3 regions of the Catellatospora sp. NPDC049111 genome follow, and region 2 is predicted to be linked to each of the others. Evidence: riboswitches for the same ligand, from Rfam matches in the RefSeq annotation. Region 2 holds a riboswitch; each other region holds the start of a gene.
The links. Region 2 has a riboswitch for cobalamin ahead of AB0B66_RS04665 (ribonucleoside-diphosphate reductase subunit alpha). Riboswitches for the same ligand answer to the same signal wherever they lie in the genome.

Region 1: it holds a riboswitch for cobalamin, as region 2 does, so the genes downstream of both, bluB (5,6-dimethylbenzimidazole synthase) here and AB0B66_RS04665 (ribonucleoside-diphosphate reductase subunit alpha) in region 2, are expected to answer to the same signal.
Region 3: it holds a riboswitch for cobalamin, as region 2 does, so the genes downstream of both, AB0B66_RS27995 (ABC transporter substrate-binding protein) here and AB0B66_RS04665 (ribonucleoside-diphosphate reductase subunit alpha) in region 2, are expected to answer to the same signal.

What each region holds. Positions count from the first base shown of each region.
Region 1 covers NZ_JBEZEB010000016.1:87,694-92,097, forward strand. The annotation lists gene AB0B66_RS22565 (flavin reductase family protein) at 1-39, shown strand, start outside; gene sodN (superoxide dismutase, Ni) at 39-443, shown strand; gene AB0B66_RS22575 (class I SAM-dependent methyltransferase) at 520-1,314, shown strand; gene bluB (5,6-dimethylbenzimidazole synthase) at 1,641-2,270, opposite strand; cobalamin riboswitch at 2,330-2,460, opposite strand; gene AB0B66_RS22585 (hypothetical protein) at 2,422-2,544, opposite strand; gene AB0B66_RS22590 (phosphotransferase) at 2,601-3,386, shown strand; gene AB0B66_RS22595 (hypothetical protein) at 3,516-4,148, opposite strand; gene AB0B66_RS22600 (hypothetical protein) at 4,393-4,404, shown strand, end outside.
Region 2 covers NZ_JBEZEB010000002.1:465,726-470,129, forward strand. The annotation lists gene ftrA (transcriptional regulator FtrA) at 1-703, opposite strand, end outside; gene AB0B66_RS04660 (rhodanese-like domain-containing protein) at 799-1,275, shown strand; cobalamin riboswitch at 1,452-1,642, shown strand; gene AB0B66_RS04665 (ribonucleoside-diphosphate reductase subunit alpha) at 1,940-4,357, shown strand; gene AB0B66_RS04670 (ribonucleotide-diphosphate reductase subunit beta) at 4,375-4,404, shown strand, end outside.
Region 3 covers NZ_JBEZEB010000025.1:23,802-28,205, forward strand. The annotation lists gene mqnE (aminofutalosine synthase MqnE) at 1-775, shown strand, start outside; gene AB0B66_RS27985 (hypothetical protein) at 779-1,213, shown strand; gene AB0B66_RS27990 (DUF4229 domain-containing protein) at 1,272-1,577, shown strand; cobalamin riboswitch at 1,617-1,747, shown strand; gene AB0B66_RS27995 (ABC transporter substrate-binding protein) at 1,850-2,767, shown strand; gene AB0B66_RS28000 (iron ABC transporter permease) at 2,769-3,797, shown strand; gene AB0B66_RS28005 (ABC transporter ATP-binding protein) at 3,797-4,404, shown strand, end outside.

The DNA.
Region 1 (4,404 bases), on a different contig from region 2:
AGGTTCCACACCTCACCACTGTCACCGGAGGCAACCTGATGAGACTGTCCCACCTGCTGCGCCCGCGCCTGGTCGCCGGCGCCCACTGCGACCTGCCCTGCGGCGTGTACGACCCGGCCCAGGCCCGGATCGAGGCTGAGTCGATCAAGGCCATCTGCGAGAAGTACCAGGCCAACACGGACCCGGAGTTCCGCACCCGGGCTCTGATCATCAAGGAGCAGCGGTCCGAGCTGGTCAAGCACCACCTGTGGGTGCTGTGGACCGACTACTTCAAGGCCCCGCACTTCGAGAAGTACCCGAACCTGAACCAGCTGTTCAACGAGGCCACCAAGCTGTCCGGCGCCGCCGGCACCAAGGGTCAGGCCGACCCGGCCGTGGCCGAGCAGCTGCTGGGCAGGATCGAGGAGATCTCCAAGATCTTCTGGGAGACCAAGCGGGCCTGAGCCATGATGGGGCACCCCGCGACGACCGCGAGCGAGGTGCCCCATCGCGCAACGCGACTCGATCTACGATGCGACGATGACCTCGACGCCGTCCGCGCATGCCGTCAGCCAGTACGCGACGACGACCGAAAACCTCACCGCTCGCATCGCACTGCATGCCTACGGCACGAACCCGCAGAGTTGGTTCTCCTGGCTCGGCGAGCGGCTCCCGCTGGCCGGCGACGTACTCGAAGTCGGCGCCGGCACCGGAAAACTGTGGACCCACGTGGATCACGTCACCAGAGGGATCCGCCTCACCCTGACGGACTTCTCCGGCGCGATGTGCGAGCAGCTGCGCACCGTCCCCGAAGCGCGTGTGCGGCAGTGCGACGCGACGGACCTGCCGTTCGGCGATGCCGTGTTCGACACCGTGATCGCCAACCACATGCTGTACCACGTCGACGACCCGGCTGCCGCGCTGCGCGAGTTCGCCCGGGTGCTGCGTCCGGGCGGGCGGCTCGCGGTCGCCGTGAACGGCCGCGACCACCTCGAAGAACTCAACGCCATCGGACCGGCAGTCGGTCGCCCCGACCTGGCGCTGCACGCCACCCAGAACGACTTCACCGCCGAGACCGGTCCCGGCTACCTGGCGCGCCTCTTCGCCGACGTCTCGGTCGAGCGCTACCACGGCGACCTCGAAGTCCCCAGCCCCGACCCGGTCCTCACCTATCTCGCCAGCCTGTCGTCCGAACCGCTCACGCCGAAGCAGTTCGCCGCGGCCCGTAACCACCTCCAGGCCCGGATCGATGCCGACGGCAGCTTCCGCGTACGCAAGCACACCGTGCTCATCACAGCCTCAGCAGGGACGACGCAATCCGCCGACCATGTCTAGGCTGTGGCGGTGACTGGTGCCGCGGAAGAGACTCCGGTTCCGGGCGACGCCTCGGCGCACCGGAACTCCGCCCTTCAGGTGATGTCGGAGGTCGATCCGTTGTGGCCGCGGCCGGGCGACCCTCTCGGCCACGACGTCACACCCGTGCCCCGACGGGACCCAGGGTGGGCAACCGTGCTGCGGATCGGAGCCGTCGTGCTGGTGCTCTGGTCGTCGAGCTTCGCTTCTCCGTGCTGGGCGTCTCCCGGCTGCAGCTGTCGAGTCACGACGTGAGCTTTCGGACGCCCGGTCCCGGGTGCGTTGACCTGATCCTGTGATCGCCCCGTTCAGCGAGGTGTCCACCGGTCCGTGTGGATGGCTTCGGCCAGCGGCCGGCGGCGGCGCCAGCCGTGCCGTTCGAGGTCGGGCACGGCTTCGAGGTGGGTGACCGGGCCGAGGCAGAGCCAGGCGACCGGACGGATCCCGGCCGGAATGGCTAGCAGCTCCCGCAGGAACTCCTCGCGGTAGAACGACACCCACCCGACGCCCAACTGCTCCGCCGTGGCCGCCAGCCACAGGTTCTGGATGGCCAGGCACACCGAGTACAGCCCGGCGTCGGCGATCGCGTGCCGGCCCAGCACCGCGGGAGATCCTCGGTCGGGGTCGTAGGTCACCACGACCGACAGCGTCGACTCCAGCACCCCGTCGATCTTGATCCGGGCGAACCGCTCGGCGGCCTCGGCGTCCAGCGTGGCGGCGAACACCTCACGTTCCCGGTGTACGTGCTGATGGAACGCCTCCCGCAGCGGCCGGTCGCGGACCACGACGAAATCCCACGGCTGCGTCAGGCCGACGCTGGGCGCGGCGTGCGCCGCCTCCAGGACCCGGTCCAGCACGTCGACCGAGATCGCGGCCCCCGTGAACTGTCCACGCACGTCCCGGCGGCGGTGGATGACGTCGTAGAACTCGCTGACCATGGGCAGGCTCCCGCTGCTGTCGGGCTCCGGGCAGGCCGGGGCCGTGGACGCGAGGCCGGTCTTCGGACTCCCAGATCGACGCCCTCCGCCCGCCTTCCCAGCCGGTCAGGCCAGTGGCTGCGCGTACTGCGCGTGGGCGGCAGCTCCCTGGTCACCGCGGCGGGCCCGTGCCGGACACGTTACCGCCGACGCCGAGCAGCACCGCCATCGGCGCGGCCACGACCGGATACGCGACCAACCGCAGACCCACCGGCTCGGGTGGCCCGTTCGTCACGAATGCACGGTCGCCTCACGTCCCGCGAGCAAGCGACTGCCGTGGATACTGGACCGATGGACGGGGAGGAACCGCTGGTGGGCGGCCGGATGACGGCCGGCATCGTGCGCCGCGGCGGCCACGTGCACCGGCCGATGGGCTCGTGGTCGCCGGCGGTGCACGAGTTTCTCGGCCACCTGGAGTCGGTCGGATTCGCCGGTTCGCCGCGGTTCGTGGGTGTCGAGGGCGGTCACGAGGTTTTGACATACCTGTCCGGGGACGTGGCGGTGGATCCGCAGTGGCAGCCCGGCCGTGGTGCCCGCCTGCCGGGGTACGCCCGCACGGACCGAGCCCTGACCGAGGCGGCGAAGCTGATCAGGCGGCTGCACCACGCGGCAGCCGGGTTCAGCCCGACGATCACCGCTTACCGCTTCCATCCGTGTGCGCCCCGCCCGGGACAGATCGTCTCCCACGGTGACCTCGGACCGTGGAACACCGTCTACCGGGCGGGGATCCCGGTGGCGTTCATCGACTGGGACGCCACGCAGCCGGTGGACCCGCTCGACGACCTGGCGGCGGCCGCGTGGAGTTTCGTGCCGCTGTGCCCACCCGGGCAACTACGCGAAGCCGACTTCGACCCCCTGCCGGACCTGCCGAGGCGGCTTCGCCTGTTCGTCGACGCGTACGGGCTCGCCGACAGGCAGGCGATGCTGCCCGCTCTGCAACGGGCCAAACTGCACGAGGTCGAGCGCGTCAAGTACGCGCCGCTCGCACCAGCCGAGGCGGCCGCCTCCCTGGAGTACTACGCCGGTCAGCTGCGGTGGCTTCATGACGTCTCCGCCGACCTGGGATCCTGCCTGTAGAGCGGTGCCGTGCGGCTCCACGGTCAGCTCGGATCGGCCGGATAAACCTTCCCACGGGCGCGCAGCAGGGCCGAGATGTCGATGATCTGGTCGGGCCGGCACGCGGTCGATCGAATCGCGGCGGAGACCTCAGCGCCCCGCCTGGGTGCCGCGCACCGACGCGGCCACCGCGATGACCACCACCGCGAACAGCCCGACGACGACAGACGGCACCGTCGCCAGGCAGGCCAGCCGCCAGCTCAGCGACCTCGTGGCGAACCAGCCGAGCAGCGCGCCGAACGCGAGCGCGAACAACAGGGCGAAGCCGAGGGCCAGCCGCGCCTGTGCCCGCCGCTCGCCTGCCCGGCCAGTCGAGGCGGCACCGGCGCCGAGCGCCGCGCCCTGACCTAGTCCGGCCGGCAGCACGGCGATCGTCAGTATCGCCGCCGAAGGCGAGAACGCGACGATCACTGCACCGAGCAGCATCAGCACGAGCGCCGATCCGGTCACCGCCGCAGGCGCCCGCCGCCCGAGCAGGTAACCGGCCGCGAATCCCGACACGATGGCGGCCAACTGCGCGACAACGACGGTCGTCAGCCCGGTCGCCGTCAGGCCGAGGGCCTGCCGGGCCGCGCCGAGCAGCGGACCGATCAGGACGGCGAGCTGGCACGCGGCGACCATCGCGCCCAGCCCGGCACCGACGAGCAGCCACGACGACCGGCCGGGAGGCGGCACAGGTGGCGGTACCACGGACGGCGTCGGCTGGCGGATCTGTTCACTCATCGCGCCATATTAGGACTCGCCAAAAGTTATGATCACATGTCGTCCGATATGGAGGGAAAGTCGATGGCGCGGCGCAAAAACCCTTCCGGGTGCGGGTGTCTGATGCTCATCCTGCTGGGGCCGTTCCTCGCGAGTCTGGCGATCTCCATTCCCGGAACGATCCTCGCCTCGCCCGCGATCGTGGCGTTCCTGCTGGCCGAGGACCCCGGCCAGATCGGGGCGTACCCGTCGTGGGTGGGTCGGTGTGGCGCTCGCG
Region 2 (4,404 bases):
GGTGGTCCAGTGCCCAGGCCATCGCGCGGGCCACGCCGTCGTCGTCGATGACGTCGCGCACGGGCAATTCGATGAACTGCGCCTGGCCGCCGTCGCGGTGCGGCGGCAGCACCAGCCGCCGGGCGACCGTGTTGGCGATCTGCGCGCCGTGGTCGCGGCGCACCAGGTGCAGGCACAGATCCAGCCCGGCCGCGCTGCCCGCGCTGGTGATCACCTGCCCGCTGTCGACGTAGAGCACGTCGGGGGTCACCTCGACCAGCGGGTGGCGCTCGCGCAGCAGCGGGGCGTACTTCCAGTGCGTGGTGGCCGCCCGGCCGTCCAGCAGGCCCGCCGCGGCCAGCGCGAACGCGCCGGAGCAGATGGAGACGATCCGAGCGCCCCGGTCGGCGGCCGTGCGCAGGGCCTCGACCAGCGCGGGGGAGACCTCGGCGCGGACGTCGGCAACCCCCGGAACGATCACGGTGTCGGCGGCGGCCAGCACGTCCAGGCCGTGCCGGGCGGTGATCGAGAAGCCGCCGACGGCCGGCATCGGCTCCGGCGTCTCGGCGCAGACGTCGAGGTCGTACCAGGCGACGTCGAGTTCGGGGCGGGGCAGGCCGAACACCTCCACCACGCAGCCCAGCTCGAAGGGCGCCATCCCGGCGTAGGCCAGCACCGCGATCCGGTGCCGGGCGCGGGTCTCCAGTGTCACGGGCGTACCCATGGCGAGATCTTAGCGGACAGCGGCGTTCTCGCCACTTCTGGTGGCCCGGCCGGCTCGACAGGATGGAACCAGTGACCGACCAGAAGGAGCCGACCATGCCCGCCGTTGTCACCACCTCCGCAGTGCTCAGCACGCCCCCGGCCGCCGCCGACGTCGCCGCCGCGCACTTCGCCGGCCGCCTGTCGTTCGAGGCCGACGTGTCCGACGTGTCCGCCGACCTGGCGTCCAGCGCACCCGGCTTCGTGCTCGTCGACTCCCGCTCGCTGGAGGCGTGGGAGCAGGGGCACCTGCCCGGCGCGGTGCACCTGCCCACCGCCGAGATCGCGGCACGGGCGGCCGAGGTCGTGCCGGCCGGCAGCGTCGTGGTCACCTACTGCTGGGGGCCTGGCTGCAACGGTGCGACCCGGGCCGCACTGGCCTTCGCCCGTCTGGGCTACCAGGTCAAGGAGATGCTCGGCGGGTACGAGTACTGGGTGCGCGAGGGCTTCGACACGCAGACCTTCCTCGGGCTGCGCAAGAACGACGTGGACCCGCTGACGGCCCCCGCGAGCGGCACGGCCTGCGCCTGCTGACCGCCCGCATCGACGCCGGTGAGGGTGGGCCATCGACGACACGCCGAGCCTATATGGGGCCGCTGTTGTCTGCGTGCCACTAGATGTAGTGTGAGGGCATCGCTGGTCCACCCCTCCGGCCCCCTCGGGGCCGGGTTTCGGGGTGCGCGCGAGCCGCCGCAGGGCGGTCCGCGCTGAGGGAATCCGGTGCGATTCCGGAGCTGCCCCGCAGCGGTGAGTGGGAACGAAGCCGTCCCGCCCTCCTCCCGCGAAGAGGGGAGCGGACAGCACTGGGCCGGTCCGGCCTGGGAAGCGACGGCGTAGGGGGTCCACGGCAGCACGGTGTCCGCACCGCGCCGCCCGGCCGCGCCCACGAGCCCGAAGACCTGCCGGCGTGCGTGCCGCGGACGGTTCCGCGACGCGCCCGCGACCCACTGTGCCGACTGCGCCGTTGCGCGGCAGGGCCAGGGGCCGCGACACCGGACCGCGCGGGATGGTCCTCGGTGGATGGCGTAGGCCCGGATCAGCCGGGTCGGTGCCGTTCGCGTGCCCTCCCGCGCTTCGACGAGGGGGAGCGCACACTTTGACCAGCACCACCTTCCGCAACACCGCCGACTCCGGCACCGCCGACGCAGAGCCGCTCACCGCGTCGCTCGCGACACTGCTCGCCGAGGCGGCGCAAGGGCTGCCCGATGTGGACCACACGGCCGTGCTGACCCCGGTGGCGGCCGGCGTCTGGCCCGGCGCGACCGAGGCCGACTTGCGCTTGCGGGCCGTCGAGACGGCCGCCGCCCTGGTGGCCCAGGAGCCGTCGTACAGCCGGCTCGCGGCGCGGCTGCTCACCGTGCACATCACCGCGGAGGCGGCCGCCCAGGGCGTCACCGACTTCCCGAGCTCCGTGCGCGCCGCGCACGCGGCCGGGCTGCTCGCCGACGACCTGGCCGCCTTCGTCGCGGCCCACGTGGCCGAGCTGGCCGAGCTCGTCGACCCGGCCGCCGACGACCGCTTCGAGTACTTCGGGCTGCGTACCGTCTACGACCGCTACCTGCTGCGGCACCCGGTGACCCGCAAGGTGCTGGAGACACCCCAGCAGTTCCTGCTCCGGGTCGCCTGCGGCCTGATGGGCGAGGTCGGCGACGCGGGCACCGCCGGGCGGCGGCTGCCGGGCAGCGTCACCGAGGTCGCGCGGCTGTACGCCATCCTCAGCCGGCTGGCGTACCTGCCCAGCTCGCCGACGCTGTTCAACGCCGGCGCCCGGCGTCCGCAGCTGAGCAGCTGCTTCCTGCTGGACTCGCCGCGCGACGAGCTGGAGTCGATCTACGAGCGCTACGGCCAGATCGCGCGGCTGTCCAAGTACGCCGGGGGCATCGGGGTGGCGTGGAGCCGGATCCGGTCCCGGGGCTCGCTGATCCGCGGCACGAACGGGCTGTCCAACGGCATCGTGCCGTGGCTGCGCACGCTGGACTCCAGCGTCGCCGCCGTCAACCAGGGCGGCCGGCGCAAGGGCGCGGCCTGCGTCTACCTGGAGACCTGGCACGCCGACCTGGACGAGTTCCTGCAGTTGCGCGACTCGACCGGCGAGGAGAGCCGGCGCACCCACAACCTGCACCTGGCCAACTGGGTGCCGGACGAGTTCATGCGCCGGGTCGAGGCCGACGCGAGCTGGTCGCTGTTCGACCCGAAGGACGTGCCGGAACTGGTCGACCTGTGGGGCGAGGAGTTCGACACGGCCTACCGGGCCGCCGAGTCCGCCGGGCGCGCGGTGCGCACGGTCCAGGCCCGCGAGCTGTACGGCCGCATGATGCGCACCCTGGCGCAGACCGGCAACGGCTGGATGACGTTCAAGGACGCCGCCAACCGCGCCTGCAACCAGACCGCGGTCGCCGGCAACACGGTGCACCTGTCCAACCTGTGCACCGAGATCCTGGAGGTGACCAGCGACGGCGAGACGGCGGTGTGCAATCTCGGCTCGATCAACCTGGCCGCGCACCTCGGCGGCGACGGCGTCGACTGGGACGCGCTGCGTGACACGGTGCGCACCGCCGTACGCGTGCTCGACCGCACCATCGACCTGTCCTACTACCCGACCGGCGAGGCGGCCGGGGCCAACAACCGGTGGCGGCCGATCGGCCTGGGCGTGATGGGCCTGGCCGACGTCTTCTTCGCGCAGCACCTGGACTTCGACTCGCCCGAGGCGCTGGCGCTGTCCACCCGCATCGCCGAGGAGATCGCGCTCGCGGCGTACGACACCAGCGCCGACCTGGCCGCCGAGCTGGGCACGCACCCGTCGTACGCGGACACCCGCGCCGCCCGCGGCGTCCTGCACCCCGATCACTACCCGGACGCGACCCGCACCCGCTCCTGGGCCTGGGACGAGCTGGCCGCCAAGGTGGCCCGCACCGGCCTGCGCAACTCGCTGCTCATCGCGATCGCGCCCACGGCCACCATCGCCTCGATCGCCGGCTGCGCCGAGTGCATCGAGCCGCCGGTCGCCAACGTCTTCAAGCGCGAGACCCTGTCCGGCGAGTTCCTCCAGGTCAACCGCTACCTCGTCGACGAACTCAAGGCCCACGGCCTGTGGAGCGCCACCCTGCGCGAACGCATCCTCGCCGCCGAAGGCTCCATCGCCGCTATCCCGGAGATCCCCGCCGAACTGCGCACCCGCTTCCGCACCGCCTGGGAGCTCCCGCAACGCGCCCTCATCGACCTGGCCGCCGCCCGCACCCCCTTCATCGACCAGTCCCAGTCCCTCAACCTCTTCATGGCCTCCCCCGACATCGGCAAACTCTCCTCGATGTACGCCTACGCCTGGCGAAAAGGCCTAAAAACCACCTACTACCTCCGCTCCCGCCCCGCCACCACCATCACCCCCACCACCGTAAGGAAGGGCACCTTCCCATCGGTTTCCGTAGCGGAAGGGCACCTTCTTGACGCCGCAGCGGGCGCGGGCAGCGCCGATGTGGCGCTGCCGGAGGCGGTCCGGGTCGGCGGCTCTGCGGCAGCCGGCGGCGTGCCCGGACTTCCGGCGCAGCCGCTGCGGACCGCGACCAGCCTGATCAACCTGAACCTGGAAAACCCTGAGATCTGCGAGGCCTGCCAGTGACCACCGACGGCAAGAAGATGCTGCTCGACCCGGGCCTCGACCTGACC
Region 3 (4,404 bases), on a different contig from region 2:
CCTGCCGAACGTCAAGCTGAAGGCGTTCACCGCGACCGAGGTGCAGTGGTTCGAGAAGATCTCCGGCCTGACCGCCGACGCGATCCTCGACGAGCTGATGGAGGCGGGCCTGGAGTCGCTGACCGGCGGTGGCGCCGAGATCTTCGACTGGGAGGTCCGCCAGCACATCGTCGACCACGCCTGCCACTGGGAGGACTGGTCGCGCATCCACCGCCTGGCGCACAGCAAGGGCCTGCGCACCCCCTCGACGATGCTCTACGGCCACATCGAGGAGCCGCGGCACCGCGTCGACCACGTGCTGCGCCTGCGCGAACTGCAGGACGAGACCGGCGGCTTCACCGTCTTCATCCCGCTGCGCTACCAGCACGACTTCCACGACAGCGCGGACGGCAAGATCCGCAACCGGATCCAGGCGCGCACCACGATGGCGAGCCCGGCCGAGTCGCTCAAGACGTTCGCGGTGTCCCGGCTGATGCTGGACAACTTCGACCACATCAAGTGCTTCTGGGTCATGCACGGCCTGTCGCTGGCCCAGCTGTCGCTGAACTTCGGCGTCGACGACCTGGACGGCTCGGTCGTCGAGTACAAGATCACGCACGACGCGGACTCGTACGGCACGCCGAACACGATGCACCGCGACGACCTGCTCCACCTGATCTGGGACGCGGGCTTCAGCCCGGTCGAGCGGGACACCCGCTACCAGGTCGTCAAGGAGTACGGCGCGCCGGTCAGCATGGCCGAGCGGCGCAGCGAGCCGCAGCAGGTCTGGGCCTGACGGGTGGCCGATCCGCAGAGCCCGGCCGAGGAGCAGCGCAAGGGCCCGCGGCGGGACGCGTCCGGGCGCATCGTCTCGCTCACCGACCTGGTGGCGTACGCGCTGGCCGGGTTCGCCATCAGCGTGCTCGGCATGATCGCCTTCGACGGCCTGTTCGCCCTGCTCGGCATGGGCGAGTTCGGTGACCTCACCGGCTGGCTCGCGGTGATCTTCCCGGCGATCATCTTCGTGGAGCAGTTCAAAGCGGCGGCGGGCCACCGCGGGCGGCTCGCCGTGGCCCCGGCCGCCGGTCTGGTGGCCGTGGTGCTCGGCGTGCTCGCGGTGGGCGTGGCGTCGGGCTTGCCGCCGCTGGTCTCCGGCGGGCTGGGCGCGCTGGTCACCACGGTGGTGTACGCCGTGCTCTGGCACCTCGGCCTGGCGGCCGCCGAACGGGGCTGACCGGCCCCTCGCGCGGGGCTGACCGAGGCCCGGCAGGTTCGGCGGCTACCCTGGACCGGTGAGTCCTGCTGTCAAGTACACGCTCGCCAGGCTGATGCTCTTCCTGGCCGTCTTCGCCGCGCTGTGGTTCGTGCCGAACCTGAGCATGCTGCTCAAGCTGATGATCGCCATCCTGGTCTCGGCGGCGGCGAGCTATTTCCTGCTGCGCAACCTGCGTGACGACGTGGCGGCCCAGGTCGAGGGCGCGGTGGACCGCCGCAGGGCCGAGAAGGACCGGCTGCGTGCCGCCCTGGCCGGCGAGACCGAGCCCGGCGAAGACGTGCCCGCCGCCGAGGCCGAAGAGGTCCACAAGACCCAGGCGTGATGAGCCTGCGCACATCCTCCACTCCGCGTCGCGAGCATCGGCACGGGTGTGTATTAGCGTGTCGGCTGACTGTCCCGCAGCGAAGCCGGTGTGAACCCGGCGCTGTCCCGCAACTGTGATCCCACCTCGGTGGGCGAGCCAGGTCGCCTGCGGCAGTCGCGAACCACGCTCTCGAGGAAGGGCGTCTCGCGGACCGGGCTGCCCCACCTGATCGGGCCCTGTCGGCGAAGGACCTGCCTCGACCGATAGGAGGATCAGTGCGTACCCGTTTCCTGTCCCGCCGCGCGTTCGGCGCGCTGGCCGCAGCCGGCCTCGTCGCCGCGCTCGGGGCCTGCGCCACGAACGACCCGGCGACCCCTGCCCCGTCGAACGCCGCCGCGGCGTACCCGGTGACCGTCGGCTCGGTGACGCTGCCCGCGCAGCCGGTGAAGATCGTCTCGCTGTCGCCGACGACGACCGAGATGCTCTTCGCGATCGGCGCCGGCGGCCAGGTCGTCGCCGTCGACGACAACTCGAACTTCCCGGCGAACGCGCCGAAGACGGAGCTGTCGGGCTTCCAGCCCAACGCCGAGGCCGTCGCCGCCAAGAGCCCCGACCTGGTCGTGCTCAGCACCGACGCCAACAACGTGGTCGCCCAGCTGACCACCCTCAAGATCCCGGTTTACGTGGCCCCGGCCGCCGTGACGCTGGACGACACGTACCAGCAGCTCGCCGAGCTGGGTGAGCTGACCGGCCACAAGGCCGAGGCGGCCGCGCTCGGCCAGAAAATGAAGGACGACATCGCCAAGCTGGTCAAGGACCTGCCGAAGCGCGCGACCCCGCTGTCCTACTACTACGAGCTGGACCCGACGCTGTACTCGGTGACCTCGAAGACGTTCATCGGCTCGCTGTTCGAGCTGGCCGGGCTGAAGAACGTGGCCGACGCCGCCGACACCAAGGGCAGCGGCTACCCGCAGCTCACCGCCGAGTCGCTGGTCAAGTCGAACCCGGACCTGATCTTCCTGGCCGACACCAAGTGCTGCCAGCAGAACCTGGACACCGTCAAGGCCCGTGCGGGCTGGGCCGGCATGACCGCGGTCAGCAAGGGCCAGGTCATCGCGCTGGACGACGACATCGCCTCGCGCTGGGGCCCCCGCGTCGTCGACCTGATCCGCGCGATCGTCGACGCCGCGAACAAGGTCCCGGCCTGACGTGACGACACTGCGACCGGCACGGCTGCGTCCCGGGTGGCTCGCCGCCGGGATCGGAGCCGTGCTGGTCGCGCTCGTCGCCGGGGTCGCCCTGGGTCCGGTGACGCTGCCGCCCGGCTCGGTCGCGGCGGAGCTGCTCAACCTGATCCCCGGCGTGGACCTGCCGTCGGGGCTGAACGAGCGCGAGATCGCCATCATCACCGAGCTGCGGCTGCCCCGGGTGGTGCTGGGCCTGCTGGTCGGCGCGATGCTGTCCCTGGCCGGCGGCTGCTACCAGGGCGTCTTCCGCAACCCGCTGGCCGACCCGTACCTGCTCGGTGTCGCCGCAGGAGCCGGGCTCGGCGCGACCATGGCGATCGCGTTCCGGGCCGGGGCCGTGCTGCCGCTGGCCGCGTTCGCCGGGGCGGGTATCGCGGTCGTGGTCACCTACCTGCTCGGGGTGGCCGGCGGGCGGGACCGCTCGTCGGCGACGCTGATCCTGGCCGGGGTCGCCGTGTCGAGTTTCCTCGCCGCGATCCAGACGTACCTGCTCCAGCGCAATGTGGACACCATCCGCGAGGTGTACTCCTGGCTGCTCGGGCGGCTGGCCACCAACGGCTGGCACGAGGTGACGCTGCTGCTGCCGTACGCGGTGGTCACCACGGTCGTGGTGCTGGCCCTGCGCCGGGAGCTGGACGTGCTCAGCGTCGGCGACACCGAGGCGGCGAGCCTGGGCCTGCACCCGCAGCGCTCCCGGTTGATCCTGCTGGCCGCGGCCTCGCTGGGCACCGCCGCCGCGGTCGCCGTGTCGGGGCTGATCGGCTTCGTGGGCATCATCGTGCCGCACGTGGTGCGCCTGCTGGCCGGTGGCTCGTACCGCTCGATCCTGCCGCTGTCGCTGCTGTTCGGCGCGGCCTTCCTGGCCCTGGCCGACCTGGCCGCGCGTACCCTGATCGCCCCGGGCGAGCTGCCGATCGGCGTGGTCACCGCGTTCTTCGGCGCGCCGTTCTTCATCCTGGTGCTGCGCTCGACCCGGCGGGTGAGCGTCTGATGCTGGCCGTCGAGGACGTCCGGGTGACCCTGGGCGACGCCGAGATCCTGCACGGCGTGGACCTGACCGTGGCCTCCGGCGAGTGGGTCACCGTGATCGGCCCCAACGGCGCGGGCAAGTCGACCCTGCTGCGGGCCGTGGGCGGGGCGGTGCCACACCACGGAAAGATCATCATCGACGGTACGCCCACCACGGCGCTACCGCGCCGCCGCCGCGCCCAGCTCGTGGCCACGGTGGCGCAGCAGCCCGTGGTGCCACCCGGGATGCGGGTGCTCGACTATGTGCTGCTCGGGCGCACCCCCTACATCGCCCCGCTGGGCCGCGAGTCGGCGCAGGATCTGTCCATCGTGGAGCAGGTGCTCGACTCCCTGGAGCTGCGCCGGTTCATCGGCCGTGAGCTGGAGACGCTGTCCGGCGGCGAGCGCCAGCGGGTGTTCCTGGCCCGCGCGCTGGCCCAGGGCGCGCCGCTGCTGCTGCTCGACGAGCCCACCTCGGCCCTGGACATCGGCCACCAGCAGGAGGTCCTGGAACTGGTCGACCGGCTGCGCAAGGACCGCGCGCTGACCGTGCTGGCCACCATGCACGACCTGTCCGTGGCCGGCGAGTA